Regions from separate parts of the Solibacillus sp. iso_87 genome, predicted to be linked through region 2. Evidence: riboswitches for the same ligand, from Rfam matches in the RefSeq annotation. Region 2 holds a riboswitch; the other holds the start of a gene.
The links. A riboswitch is a leader RNA that binds a small molecule or an ion and turns the genes downstream of it on or off. The one in region 2 is predicted to bind glycine.
Positions count from the first base shown of each region.

Region 1: it holds a riboswitch for glycine, as region 2 does, so the genes downstream of both, AC0VXV_RS08340 (amino acid permease) here and gcvT (glycine cleavage system aminomethyltransferase GcvT) in region 2, are expected to answer to the same signal.

Region 1 covers NZ_CM149656.1:1,686,409-1,693,929, reverse strand. The annotation lists gene AC0VXV_RS08345 (cobalamin-independent methionine synthase II family protein) at 1-1,090, shown strand, start outside; gene AC0VXV_RS08340 (amino acid permease) at 1,188-2,525, opposite strand; glycine riboswitch at 2,781-2,860, opposite strand; gene AC0VXV_RS08335 (dehydrogenase) at 3,182-3,718, opposite strand; gene aspA (aspartate ammonia-lyase) at 3,930-5,348, shown strand; gene AC0VXV_RS08325 (DNA primase) at 5,396-5,698, opposite strand; gene AC0VXV_RS08320 (DUF771 domain-containing protein) at 5,715-6,386, opposite strand; gene AC0VXV_RS08315 (ATPase) at 6,370-6,798, opposite strand; gene pgeF (peptidoglycan editing factor PgeF) at 6,887-7,521, shown strand, end outside.
Region 2 covers NZ_CM149656.1:2,403,158-2,410,678, reverse strand. The annotation lists gene AC0VXV_RS12240 (prepilin-type N-terminal cleavage/methylation domain-containing protein) at 1-325, shown strand, start outside; gene AC0VXV_RS12235 (type II secretion system protein) at 234-527, shown strand; gene comGF (competence type IV pilus minor pilin ComGF) at 524-979, shown strand; gene AC0VXV_RS12225 (shikimate kinase) at 1,290-1,802, shown strand; glycine riboswitch at 1,929-2,021, shown strand; glycine riboswitch at 2,025-2,133, shown strand; gene gcvT (glycine cleavage system aminomethyltransferase GcvT) at 2,297-3,406, shown strand; gene gcvPA (aminomethyl-transferring glycine dehydrogenase subunit GcvPA) at 3,526-4,872, shown strand; gene gcvPB (aminomethyl-transferring glycine dehydrogenase subunit GcvPB) at 4,865-6,346, shown strand; gene AC0VXV_RS12205 (rhodanese-like domain-containing protein) at 6,519-6,902, opposite strand; gene AC0VXV_RS12200 (lipoate--protein ligase family protein) at 7,056-7,521, shown strand, end outside.

The sequences.
Region 1 (7,521 bases), 720 kb from region 2:
ACAAATTGAACAACGTGATGATATTACATATCCTTTTTATAAAGATTTTGAAGGCTATGAACAAGTTGAGCTTGCTTCAATTCAAGACATAGTAAAAAAAGAAATCGAACATAACATTACGGTTGTGACAGATGGCGAGCATTCGAAATCATTATGGCATTTAGATTTTGCCTGGGGTATTGAAGGTTTCGATCGCTATATCGCAGATCATGGTTATTTCTTTAAAGACTTCGATGGCAATTCTCACTACGAAACACGCAAAGACATCGGTTTACGCATTACGGATGAACTAAGCGGGAAAAACCATCACTTTATCGAAATCTTTAAAAAACTGAAGAAAAGTGCCGGCGATCACCAGACAAAACTATGTATCCCGTCACCTTCTCATATTTTAGGTGAGTTATCTTTTTCGAATAATTTCGGACCAGATGCATTTTATAAAACAAAAGATGAATTAAAACAAGCGTTAGCAAAAGCGTATATAGAGTTTGTGGAAGAATATGCAGCAGTTGGCGGAGAAATATTACAATTTGATGATTGCTTATGGCAACTTTTTGCTGACGACAACCCGAATTCACCATTTACGGGCGAACAAATTAATCAGGAAGAAGTTCAAGCGTTAGCAACTGAATTTATTGAGATAAATAATCAAATTATTGAAGTGGGCCATCGTTTAGGTTTAAAAATGTGGACACATAATTGCCGCGGCAACTACGACTCACGTAATATGGGTGGTGGTTCTTACGTTAAAATCGCTAACCTCTTCTTAAAGCAACTGAATTATGACCGCTTCTTCTTAGAGTGGGATGATGACCGCGCAGGTTCTATTGAAGCACTCGCTGTCTTCAAAGATAAACCGAATGCAGAAATTGTATTAGGGTTGTTATCTTCTAAAACGAATACTTTAGACAATGAAGATCGCATTATTAAAATGCTTGATGAAGCGTCTAAAATTATCGACAAAGATCGTTTGTTCATTTCACACCAATGTGGTTTCGCTTCCTGCGATGGCGGCAATGAGCTTACAGAAGCTGAACAATGGGCAAAAATTCAGCAAGGACAGCAACTAGCTCTGCAGTACTGGAGTTAAATAAAAACATAAAATTTACGATATGAAAAACACGCAAATTCACGGGTTCCTTGAATTTGCGTGTTTTCCGTTTTTTATAAATGATGGATTTGCCTAATTATATTTTCCGAACCTTATAAAGAACAAACAGCAGTATAAACCATAACGGTGTTAACAACAGTGAGGTTCTCGTAGACTCGGAAATAGCCATAATGATTAGTAAAAACAAGAAGAATGCCAATATTAAATAGTTGATGAATGGTGTTAAAGGTGCTTTGAAAATTGAAGTTTTATGTAGATCCGGATGACGCTTTTTGTATTTGATATGCGAAATCAGAATAATGCTCCAAACCCAAATAAAACAAATCGCACTAATTGTTGTCACGATACTGAATGCATCGTCCGGCATGAAGTAGCTAAGCAATGCACCAATCGAAACTACGACCGCAGAAAATAACAAACCATTTTGCGGCACCGCATTTTTGTTTAATTTACCGTAAGCTTTCGGTGCTTGTTTATTATTACTTAAACTGAACAGCATGCGGCTCGTTGAGAACATCCCGCTATTTCCTGCAGAAGCAGCTGATGTCAGCACAACAAAGTTAATTAAACCTGCTGCAATCGGAATACCTACCAATGCGAAAACCTGAACGAATGGCGAGCTTGCTGCGCTTAAAGTATCCCAAGGGTTAATTGTTAAAATTACGAATAATGCCCCTACATAAAACAGCAGTATACGAACAGGAATTTTATTAATAGCAGATGGGATATTTTTTTGCGGGTTTGCCGTTTCAGCAGCAGCTACCCCTACTAATTCAACTCCTACGAATGCAAAGACAACCATTTGGAATGCCATTAAAAATCCAAATGTACCATTCGGGAATAATCCGCCATGCTCCCATAAATTCGATACAGCCACTTTGCCTGTATCTGTTTCAAAGCCAATGATCAACAATACAATGCCTATCGCAATCAATGCAACAATTGTGATGATTTTAATTAACGCAAACCAAAACTCGAGCTCTCCGAACAGTTTGACAGTCAATAAATTCAAAATAAGTAAAACTACTAAACATGCGATAGCCGGTACCCATTGCGGGATGTCGAACCAGTACTGCGTATACATACCGACCGCGATAATGTCCGCCATTGCCGTCATAATCCAGCAGAACCAGTAAGTCCAGCCGGTAATATAGCCTGCCCAATCCCCTAAGTATTCAGTGGCGAATTCGGTAAATGATGCATAGCCGCCTTTTGATAAAAGTAATTCGCCAAGTGCACGCATGACGAAAAATAGTGCGATTCCAACGATCAAGTATGCAAAGATAATAGAAGGTCCTGCAAGTGAGATCGCTTTACCTGACCCTAAAAACAACCCCGTTCCGATTGTTCCTCCAATCGCTATTAACTGAACGTGGCGATTTTTCAGGTCGCGCTTTAATTCTTGTTGTTCCAAAACGATTCCTCCAAAGGATAAGTATTTTGTCTGTTTTCACAGCGCAAAATAATAAGTATTTCATCGCGGTCCATCAAGTAAATTTTTCTGGAATTAAAACAGGGACTGATAATATGTCAGTCCCTGTGTCTAAGAATAATCGATTTCACCTCTGTAAAATCGCGTCCAGATTTCAAAAAATCTGTGACATCTATCGAGGGCTTTTCATTAAACAATGGATGTTTCATACAACTTATGTTAAAGAAAAGCGTCTCTCATTACTCTTCTGTCCTTTTGCCTGAGATTGTGAACCCTTCGGCGACGCGGATTATCGCGCTCTCTCCAGAAACTGCTCCCGTCAGTAGTTTTATCCACGACGATCTACGCTTGATATGTATGCAATTAGTTGCCTATAGGTCCTTGGCATCTTCCAGTTTCCTATAGTTCGCGTTCAATACTATTATTGTACGATAATTCATACTACCAATTTTTTGCCCGTCTTACAATGGACAATCAGAGCCATTTATTATATAAATAGCAATTTATCCTTATTCCCAACATAATGTTTTCTTCTTGCAGAAAATTCTTGACCAAAAAAATATTACACCGAAAATTCAATATTTTCAGTGTAATATTTATATAGAGGAATTGGTAGCCCCTCGTATTAATGTATCCGTTTACTGCAGTTTTTCCTGAACCGTTGAATCTTCTTCATATGTTGTTCGATTGATATCGATCAGCTTACCTTTCGTTGTGTCTGTCTTTTTCATTTTAACAACATACGTATTATCCAAAGCAATTTCTGTGCAGGCGATGTCTTTCTCACTGCGAATATCTTCAGGATAGTTTAAGGTAATGACTAAAGTATCCCCATCTTTTTCGATTTTTTCAATTTCTCTTCCACAGCCGTCCGAATATCCTGTGACAAACAGTACTTCCTCTGTTTCAAAATCGACTGATGGAACCGATTCGAAACCAAAAGTATCGGCCCAAGTAGTATAAAGCTTTTCATCCTGCACGATTGAAATACTTGTACCGACCTCAGGAGGTATCGAATCTAAATGCAACAATAATTCATATTCCACTTTATTTTCGTCATTTTCTTCCTGCTCAGGTTCAGTTGAATCGGATGATGTTTCGTTTTCTTTCGTATTACATGCTGCAAGGAGCAAAATCATTCCCACGACCAGCGTGTAACTTAACCATCTCTTCATTGAATCACCTCATCCCTTATCTAATTAGTCGTGTAAATAATATAAAAGTTACGAAATTTTCCTCGTTATATTTGTTAATATGGGTTAATTTAATATTAAGTGAGAACATTAAATAAACTAATAATTCAGCAAGTAAGCTTTTATTATAATATGGCGTATAATATAGTTGTTTATCCAACTATTACACCATTCTCTTGGAGGGTTTGTACAAATGAGTACACGTATTGAAAAAGACTTTTTAGGCACATTAGAAATTCCAAAGGACGTTTATTACGGCGTTCAAACAACTCGTGCATTAGAAAATTTCCCGATTACTAAAATGACAATGCACCCTGAATTAATTCGTGCATTTGCCATCGTAAAGAAAAGTTCGGCACTTGCAAATGCCGCTATCGGCAAATTGGATCCAGTAATTGCTAATGCAATTGCACAAGCATCCGATGACATTATTTCAGGACTATTACATGACCAGTTCGTTGTAGATCCAATTCAGGGCGGAGCAGGCACTTCAATGAACATGAATGCCAATGAAGTAATCGCAAACCGTGCACTGGAAATTTTAGGGGAAGAAAAAGGTACTTATTCAATCATTAGTCCTAACAGCCATGTCAATATGGCGCAGTCAACAAATGATGCATTCCCATCTGCTATCCATATTGCAACAGTTTCTACGCTAAATAATCTAATTATGGCGATGGAAATGATGCGTGATAGTTTTATCAGAAAATCAGTAGAATTCGATTCAATCGTTAAAATGGGTCGTACGCATTTACAAGATGCTGTACCAGTTCGTTTAGGCCAGGAATTCGGTGCATACGCTGCCGTTGTTTCTCGTGACATTGCTCGAATAAAAAAAGCGCAGCAAACGATGCTGCAAATCAATATCGGAGCAACTGCTATCGGGACAGGCCTTAATGCGGACCCTGAATATATGAAATTGGCAGTAGAAAACATCGCGACTTACAGTGGATTCCCGTTCATAAAAGTAGACAATTTAATCGACGGTACACAAAACACCGATACGTATGCAGAAGTATCATCAATGTTAAAAATCGCCATGATGAATATGTCAAAAATCTGTAATGACTTACGCTTAATGGCATCAGGTCCAAAAGCCGGATTTGCAGAAATTCGCTTACCGGAGCGTCAACCAGGTTCTTCTATTATGCCTGGTAAAGTAAATCCGGTTATGCCTGAAGTCATTAACCAAATCGCATTCCAAGTAATCGGTAACGATGTAACAATCTCACTTGCTTCTGAAGCCGGACAATTTGAGCTGAACGTAATGGAACCAGTTCTAGTATTTAATCTGCTTCAGTCAATCGAAATTATGACAAACGGCTTCACAGTATTTACAAAATACTGCCTGGATCACATTGAAGCAAATGAAGCGCGTCTGCATGATTTTGTAGAGCGTTCAATCGGAGTTATTACAGCACTGGCACCACATTTAGGATATGAACGTTCAAGTCAAATTGCACGTGAAGCTCTGCATAGCGGCAAATCTGTACGCGAACTTTGCTTAATGTATAACTATTTCACGCTTGAGCAGTTGGATATTATTTTAAATCCATTCGAATTAACACAACCAGGTATTGCTGGTGAACGCGCTTTTGAAAAACGACAATAATTTAAAACGAAAGCTCCGCCGAGATATTCTCGGCGGAGCATTTTTCTTTAAATATAGAGTACTTCTTTGGCGAGTGAAATCGCACGCTTGCTGACTTCCAACTTGTCACCATCCGCATTAAGCTTCACGACACCATTTGGTTCATCAAAAATGGATTTCAGCTGTGCTTTCGGTTTGACCCCAACCATTATTGGTCCTCTTTCGGCCTCATCCGTTCGCAGCTTTTCCTGCTCTCGTGCGACTCCTTGTTCTTCTCCGATTTTCGGGAAGGCTGTAGTTTGTTGCTGTAAATTTCGGGGACGTGTCTGATCATTTAAACTTGAACTCCCTGTGCCAACAGAACGAATCATAAAGATCCCCCTTCATCTATCTTTTCTTACTTTTTCGTATATCAATATCCGCGTATATTTCGGTTTCCTGAAGTGCCTGGTTAGCAAGCTGATCCGCTTCACCATTTAGTTTGCGGTCAATATATTGATACTCCGGTCGAATACCAAGCTTTTGGAGCTTTGCATCGATTTTATCCGCCCATGTTGTGAGTACACTATCGGTTACTGCCCATTCGCCGTTCATTTCATTAATCACGACTTGAGAATCGCCGTAAATCTTTATTTTTTGATGATGGACACCCATTTCCTCTAGCTGTTCAACCGCAAGATTTAATGCCGCATATTCCGCTTCATTGTTAGATGTTAAATACTCCGCCAGTTGGTTCGTCCGCAAGCGATAGTTTTTCCCATTCTGTTTATAATAGACGACAATCCCTAAACCGGCCAGCTTTTCCTCTCTATTAAAACCGCCATCGAAATACACTTCCACTTCGGTAGGTTCTGTTTCAAGAGATTTCAAATATTTTTTCAGCTCTTTTAATGTCCATGTACTGTCATGTTCATCGGTCATCACAATATTTTTTGTGCGACCCGTATTTTCCATATCCAGTACGAGCGTATAAGCATGCGCTGCAGGAATTGCCTCACTTCGCCATGTGATTTCCTGCTTTGACTTAGTAATGTATTGCCATTCAATCGTCAATTCCAATCGGCTCTCCCCTTCCATTTGTCGTTTGCTGTAAATCTTCTTTGTAGAACAAGCTAATACATAATGTACTAACCATTATGCCAACTATAAACGGTGGTGATACAAAAAATAAAAAGTACGCGCTGCCGACCGGTGCTTTCATAAAGTATCCGAATACGATTGGCTGCAGAATACAAAAAATAAAGCTTGTTAAGTAAAGTGCCCGTTTGCTGTAATTTTTACGCATAATGTACAGCACATAATACCAGGGAATTACGACAAAGAAATAAATCGGCAAAACATAAATAATAATGGCCGCGGCCGTTCCGAATGGAATCATTTGATTCAAAGAAGGCAATGAAAACGCGATAAAGACAATGACCGCCATGACATAAGGTAAAAAACCCGTTAAAATGATTTGCCAACTCTTCATCACATACCCCCTATTTTTCATTATTATACCAAACACCATTTGCCTATACAAAATTTGCTTTTACGGGTATAGTACAGGGGGTGATAAAATGAAGATAAAATTTTATGAAAATAATGAAAAACGCGTACTAGGCATAACATTGAAAGATTCAGCATTTGCCGAGAACAATAATATGGCACTCCATGTTTGCAAAAACGAAGCTGATATTATCGAAAACCGCCAACAGCTTTCCTCACTGCTGCAAACTGATTTATCCGGGTTTGTATGCGCCAATCAAACACATAGCGCAAACTTCTTCCGTGTGGAAAAGTCCGAAATCGGCAAAGGAGCTACCGACAACGCAACTGCCGTTCCCGAAACAGACGCACTGTATACGTATGAACCGAATGTCGTGATCTCAAGCTTTACCGCAGATTGTGTACCGGTCTTATTTTATAATGAAAAAACAAATGTCATTGGGGCTATACACTCCGGGTGGCAAGGGACGATAAAAGAAATTACATTGAAGCTGCTGAAGCATTTACAACAAGAAGAAAATTGCGATTTAAGAGATTTGAAAGTAATAATCGGGCCTGCAATCAGTCAGGAAAAATTTGAAGTGGATGCCGATGTACAGGAAAAATTCAAAGCACTCGGCTATGCGGACGAATTTATGTACTGGAATGAAGAAACGGGCAAATTTCATATCGACAACCAGTTAACCGTAAAAAAGCAGTGCATGCT
Region 2 (7,521 bases):
TATTAACTGTCACCGGATACAAGTAATGGATAGGTCTACTTCTCACATTATTTACGATCGGCGAATAGCGCGGCCAATTGACATGTATTTATCAACCCCGCATAACCGGCTGGTATTTAATACGAGAGGAAATGTCCAGGCGTTTGGACGGCTAACATACCATTTTGAAAATATAAGCCATCAATACTCTGTTAATATCGGCAAAGCCAGAATTTTGGAAAAGGAGGTTTTTCATGAGCCAGGAAGGACTAACTCTTGTAGAAACACTGTTAGCAGTCGTCATTTTATTTTTCCTTTCCTCGACAATCATTCCGCTCACATTTAATATGAAACAGCAAATTGCCTTACAAAAAGTACAAGCCCATGCTGCAGAAGCAGCTTATATAGGAGCGATGAAATATAAAAGATATGGACAATCAGCCGGAGTTCAGCTCATTGACGGCGTTCAGTTTCAATGGAATTACAATGGAAACCAAGTATGTGTCCATTATGATAATAATGAAAAGGAAGAGGAACTGTGTGTATGAATTGGAGGCAAACTTTAAATGAGCGGGGATTTACACTACTGGAGAGCTTGTTTCAGTTAACCGTGTTTGTACTTTTTACCGCAATAAGCCTGCTTATCCTTATATGGGTTCGGGATCTTCAACAGCTTGAGATGATGAAAGATGAGGTAAACTGGGAATTGTTTGTTTATGATCTTCATCAATACAATATGAATTCCGCATCTGGTAGGTTGCTCAGTTCTAGTATGCTGCAACTGGAAATGTTAAATGATCCCGAGGAACGGTTGTTTGTCTTTGACAAATCAGAACAGCATTTGCGTAAAAGGTCGAATAAAGGAGGAAATGAAATTATGCTGCCTTTTGTTGAGAAGTGGGAGCTGGCGGTTAATGAAAATGAAGTGAATATGAGGGTAGTGATGAAAAATGGAACAAAGCGAGAAAGAGACATCGTATTACCATTGCCTTCAAAATGAGAAAGGTGCATTATTTTTGCTGGCTGTGTTTTTATTGTTCATAGTTTCCGGAGCTGCTGTTTTCTATACAAATGCATATTTTGCGCAAATAAAAGTATATAATTCATTGGAATCTATTTACGTTCGTGCTACGATAAATATACTAAATTTACCTTAAAATTCGACTTCTTTTTGCAAAGTCGAAAAAATGTCGCATTTATGCGATTTGGTTTGACCTAAAAATATTTCTGTTTAAGACGCAAAATAGAAACGAAAGAATAGGTAGAGGCGTAATTAATTAAGTAGTCCGTAATAGAAGAAGGTGAACAGCATGCGTAAAATTTATTTAGTAGGATTTATGGGGTGCGGAAAAAGTGCGATTGGAAGACGTTTAAGTTTTTTCTTAAAAATGCCGTATTACGATATGGATCATGAAATTGTACGACAGCAGGGTATGACAATTCCTGAAATTTTCGAGAAATACGGCGAAGCACACTTCCGAAAAATCGAGACGGAATTTTTAAAGAATTTTCGTGATGAAGCATGCATTATCGCTACAGGCGGTGGGGTAGCCGTGAATGAAGAAAACAGGAAAATTATGCGCCGGACAGGGCTTGTATTTTTTCTTGATGCAAAATTTGAAGATATTTATATGCGTATTCGAAATGATAAAAACCGTCCCATTGTTCAATCGTCAACGGAGCAAGAATTGGAAAATCTGTATCACCAACGCAGAAAGAATTATCGACTGGCTGGTCATATACAAGTATTGACAGCTGGGAGAACATTAAGACAAATTGTTGAGTACATCGGCTTTCAAGTGAAACGTCTTAAAGGCGAATAATAGCTGTATAATTATGTTTAATGTTCGTATTTTGAATAAAATTAAAAAAAGATTGCGTTTGCATTATATTCAATGTTAGGATATTGCTAAGAAGAGCAATTACATGAAGTAAATAATCTAACGCGGATGATGGTACGGGGAGAGAACGTGATGTCACGTCGCCGAAGGAGCAAATAGCTATGCTATGAATCTCTCAGGCAAAAAGACTCGTATTGGACGCAACTCTGGAGAGTGCTGTAATAGCTATTGTTGCGAACAGCCACCAACGGGGAAAGCCTAAATTGTGATAGTGGATCAAATTTGGGTGTAACTTTCAGGTGCAAGGACAGAGAATCTCGGTAAAGGGGATTCGTCTGTCTTTTTTTTGTGGAGAAATCGGCTTTTAATATTCTGATGATTCTAATAAAAAGATAGATATACACTTTGATAGGTGTAATGTTGATTCCCCCTTTGCAAACCAAAACGAACATACATAACTAAAGGAGGAAATGAACATGACAAATGATTTAAAGCTAAAGCGCACACCACTTTTTGATGAATATGCAAAGTATGGTGGGAAAACAGTTGATTTTGGCGGCTGGGAGTTGCCTGTACAATTTTCTTCGATTAAAGATGAACATGATGCGGTACGTAACCGTGCAGGACTTTTTGATGTATCCCATATGGGGGAAATTATCGTAGAAGGTCCAGATGCACTAGTTTATCTACAAAAAATGCTTTCCAACGATATTTCTAAAATTGCAGTCGGCGGCGCACAATACAGTGCACTATGCTATGAAGATGGCGGTGTTGTTGACGATTTACTGACATACCGTTTGGAAGATAACCTTTATTTACTATGTGTTAATGCAGCGAATATTGAAAAGGACTTTGAATGGTTACAGAAGCATGTCGAAGGGGATGTCAAAGTGACAAATATGTCAGATGACTATGCTCAAATCGCATTGCAAGGACCATTATCTCAGGAAGTTCTGCAAACATTAACAGCAACAGACTTAACGGCAATTAAATATTTTAAATTCCAGGACAATGTGGATGTAGGCGGTCATTCGGTTCTTGTTTCTCGCTCTGGCTATACAGGGGAAGACGGATTTGAAATTTACGGTGCACCAGCAGCAATTGTTGATCTTTGGAACAAAATTTTGGAAGCTGGAAATGACAAAGGTGTAGTAGCTGCCGGTTTAGGAGCACGTGATACACTCCGCTTTGAAGCTTGCTTACCATTATATGGCCAAGAGATTTCAAAGGATATTTCACCACTGGAAGCAGGCATTGGCTTTGCGGTGAAATTAGCGAAAGATCCGCAATTTATCGGTCAGCAAGCATTAATTGACCAAAAAGAAAATGGCTTAACACGTAAATCTGTAGGCATCGAGATGATTGATAAAGGTATTCCTCGTCACGGTTATAAAGTGTTTAAAGATGGTGAAGAGATTGGCTTTGTAACAACAGGTACTCAGTCACCGATGACAAAGCGCAATATCGGCTTAGCTATAATTGACACAAAATTCACAGAAGTTGGAACTGAATTAGAAATCGAAGTACGAAAAAATAGAGCAAAAGCAGTTGTAGTAGAAACTCCATTTTACAAGCGTGCAAAATAAAGTAAAAATTTAACCAGTGGGGGTATTCATCCCCTTGATTGATAGTTCTGCTGCCTTTAGAAGAAGATAAATTCCTACCCGTTAATAACGGGATAAAACTTTTGAAAAGAGGGTTAACAATGAAACATCGTTATTTACCAATGACGGAACAAGATAAACAAGAAATGTTAGACCATATCGGGGTTGCGACAATTGATGAGCTATTCGAGGATATTCCTGAGAAAGTTCGCTTCCAAGGAAGCTACAATATTAAACCTGCGAAGTCAGAAGCCGCTTTAATGAAGGAACTGGCACAACTCGCTTCAAAAAATAAAGATACAGCAACCAATGTATCGTTTTTAGGTGCTGGTGTCTACAATCACTATAAACCGGTAATTGTTGATCACGTTATTTCACGTTCAGAGTTTTATACAGCGTATACACCATACCAGCCGGAAATTTCTCAAGGCGAACTTCAAGCGATTTTTGAGTTCCAAACAATGATCGCAGAACTGACAGGCATGGATATTGCAAACTCTTCTATGTATGATGGCGGTACGGCATTGGCAGAAGCAGGTATGCTTGCAGCAGGTCATACACGTCGCGGTAAGTTACTTGTTTCAGGAGCTGTACATCCGGAATATCAAGATGTTGTGAAAATGTATGCAACAGGACAATCAATTGAAGTCGTTACAATTCCTACAAAAGACGGTGTGACAGACATTGAAGCACTTAAAGGCTTAATCGATGATCAAACTGCCGGTGTTATCGTTCAATATCCTAACTTCTTTGGTCAAGTTGAAAACCTACAGCCGCTTGCAGACATTACACATGATGCAAAAGGATTGTTTATCGTATCTGCAAACCCGTTAGCTCTTGGCGTTTTAACACCTCCTGGAAAATTAGGGGCAGATATTACAGTTGGGGACGCACAAGTATTCGGTATTGCTGAAGCATTCGGTGGTCCACACTGTGGTTATTTTGCGGTAACGAATAAGTTAATGCGTAAAGTACCGGGCCGTCTTGTTGGGGAAACAGTTGACCAAGATGGACGTCGTGGTTATGTATTAACATTACAAGCTCGTGAGCAGCACATCCGTCGTGACAAAGCGACATCTAATATTTGTTCTAACCAGGCGTTACTGGCACTTGCTTCTTCAGTTGCAATGACAGCCCTTGGAAAACAAGGTATGCAGGAAATGGCGAAACAAAATATCGTAAAAACACGCTTTGCCAAAAATGCATTTGAAGCAGCTGGTTTTGAAGTTGCTTATCAAGGCGCTCACTTTAACGAAATCGTAGTTAATACAAAACATAATGTGACAGAGCTAAACAAAGCATTAATCGAAAAAGGCATTATCGGTGGCTTTGACTTAGGTCGTGTTTATCCGGAATTAGAAAATCATGCACTCATTGCTGTTACGGAAATCCGTACAAAAGAAGAAATCGAGCAATTAGTTGCAGAAATGGGGGCTTACAATGCATAACGAAAACCAATCACTCATTTTCGAAATTACAAAACCAGGTCGTGTCGGCTATAACTTAGAGCCATTGGATGTTCCTGATTTTGATCTCGAAGAACTTCTGCCAAAAGAGTTAGTACGTCAAGAAGCGGCTGAACTGCCGGAAGTTGCAGAATTAGATATTATGCGTCACTATACAGCACTTTCAAAACGTAATCATGGTGTGGATTCAGGCTTCTACCCACTTGGTTCATGTACGATGAAATACAATCCGAAAATCAATGAAACGGTTGCACGCTATGCTGGTTTTGCCAATGTTCACCCATTACAAGACGAGTCGACAGTGCAAGGTGCAATGGAATTATTATATGACCTGCAAACATCCCTTCAGGAAATTACAGGTATGGATGAAGTAACATTACAGCCAGCAGCAGGCGCACATGGTGAATGGACAGCATTAATGATGATCCGTGCATTCCATGAGGCAAATGGTGAAGGTCACCGTAACAAAGTAATTGTACCGGATTCAGCTCACGGTACAAACCCGGCTTCTGCTACAGTTGCAGGTTTTGAAACAATTACAATCAAATCAGGTGAAGACGGCTTAGTTGATCTTGAAGATTTACGCCGTGTTGTCGGTCCTGATACAGCAGCGCTTATGCTGACAAACCCGAACACTTTAGGCTTATTCGAAGAAAACATTTTAGAAATGGCTGAAATCGTGCACGGTGTCGGCGGTAAAGTTTACTATGACGGCGCGAACTTAAACGCTGTTATGAGTAAAGCACGTCCTGGCGACATGGGCTTTGACTGTGTTCACTTAAACTTACACAAAACATTTACAGGTCCACATGGTGGCGGTGGTCCGGGTTCAGGTCCAGTAGGGGTAAAAGCGGATTTAATCCCATTCCTGCCTAAACCAGTATTAGTGAAAAAAGAAGATGGTACATTCCACTTCGATTACAACCGTCCACAATCAATCGGTCGTGTGAAACCTTACTACGGAAACTTCGGCATTAATGTCCGTGCATATACGTATATCCGTTCAATGGGTCCAGATGGCTTAAAGGCTGTAACAGAATACGCTGTACTAAACGCAAACTACATGATGCGCCGTTTGGAAGAGCACTTTGATTTACCGTACGACCGTCACTGTAAGCATGAATTCGTGCTATCAGGCCGCCGTCAGAAAAAATTAGGTGTTCGTACATTGGATATCGCTAAACGTCTTCTTGACTTTGGCTACCATCCACCAACAGTTTACTTCCCGTTAAACGTGGAAGAGGGTATTATGATCGAGCCAACAGAAACAGAATCAAAAGAAACATTGGATGCATTCTGTGATGCAATGATTCAAATTGCTCAAGAAACAATCAATAACCCATCGATCGTACAAGAAGCACCACATACAACGGTAATCAGCCGTTTAGATGAAACACGTGCTGCACGTACACCTGTATTACGTTATACAAAAAAAGAAGAAGTAACAATTTCATAAATTGTGACAAAAAAGGTCAGACCTGTTTTCTGACCTTTTTTCTATGAGTAAGGTTAGACTTCTTACGTGTCACTATATAATAGTAGAAACTACTGATAATCAGACAATTTTGATTCGTTGGGCATTTGAATAGAAATTAAAAAGCCCTCTACAATGTAGAGAACTTTTAAAATTAGTTTTTCGATTTAACTTTACCTGTCCAAGTTTTGAAACCACCTTGTAATTGGAACAGTTGGCTATAGCCTTTTTTCTTTAATGTCAGCGCTGCTCGTGCACTACGGCCAGAGTTTTGGCAATAAAGGTATACAGGAAGGTCCGGACGGATTTCTTTATGACGTGTATTAAGTTGCGTCATTGGAATGTTTCGAGCACCTAAAATGTGTCCAGCTTCAAATTCTTTAGGTTCGCGTAAATCGATTAATTGTGCTTTACGGTAGCCTTCGATAAATTGCTCCTGTGTTAAATTTGTTACGGATTTTTTTAAACGCATAGAGTTGATTACTACGTAAGCAACGATTACTACTAAAATTACTAGTATCGTATATAAAATTGTCACTGCGATATTGCCCCTTTCTTTCTGTACTATCTATTATAAGAGATGAACTAGAGTTAGTCGAGCGAGTTTGTTAAAATGAATTGGTGGAGGCGAGAAATTGTGAAAAAACAATGGTATTTTATAAATTCGGGGCCATGCAGCCCGGCCTATAACATGGCACTGGACGAAGCGTTACTGGATTGGCATAGCCAAGGGGAAATCCCGCCGGTTATTCGTTTTTATGAGTGGAACCCTGCAACATTATCAATCGGTTATTTCCAGCAAGTACATAAAGATATTAATTTAGAAGCTGTAAAAAAGCAAAACTTAGGTTTCATCCGTCGACCTACAGGCGGACGTGCCGTTTTACATGACCAGGAGCTTACATATTCAGTGATTGTGACAGAGAGCTACCCAAATATGCCGGAAACCGTTACAGAGGCATATCGTGTCATTAGCGAAGGAATTTTACAAGGGTTCCGTCTTTTAGGACTGGATGCTTATTTTAGTGTGCCGGAGACGAAGGAACAACTGGATGATCTTAAAAAACCGAAAAGCGCGGTATGTTTTGATGCGCCGAGCTGGTATGAACTTGTAGTTGAAGGGAAGAAAGTTGCGGGCAGTGCGCAAACACGTCAAA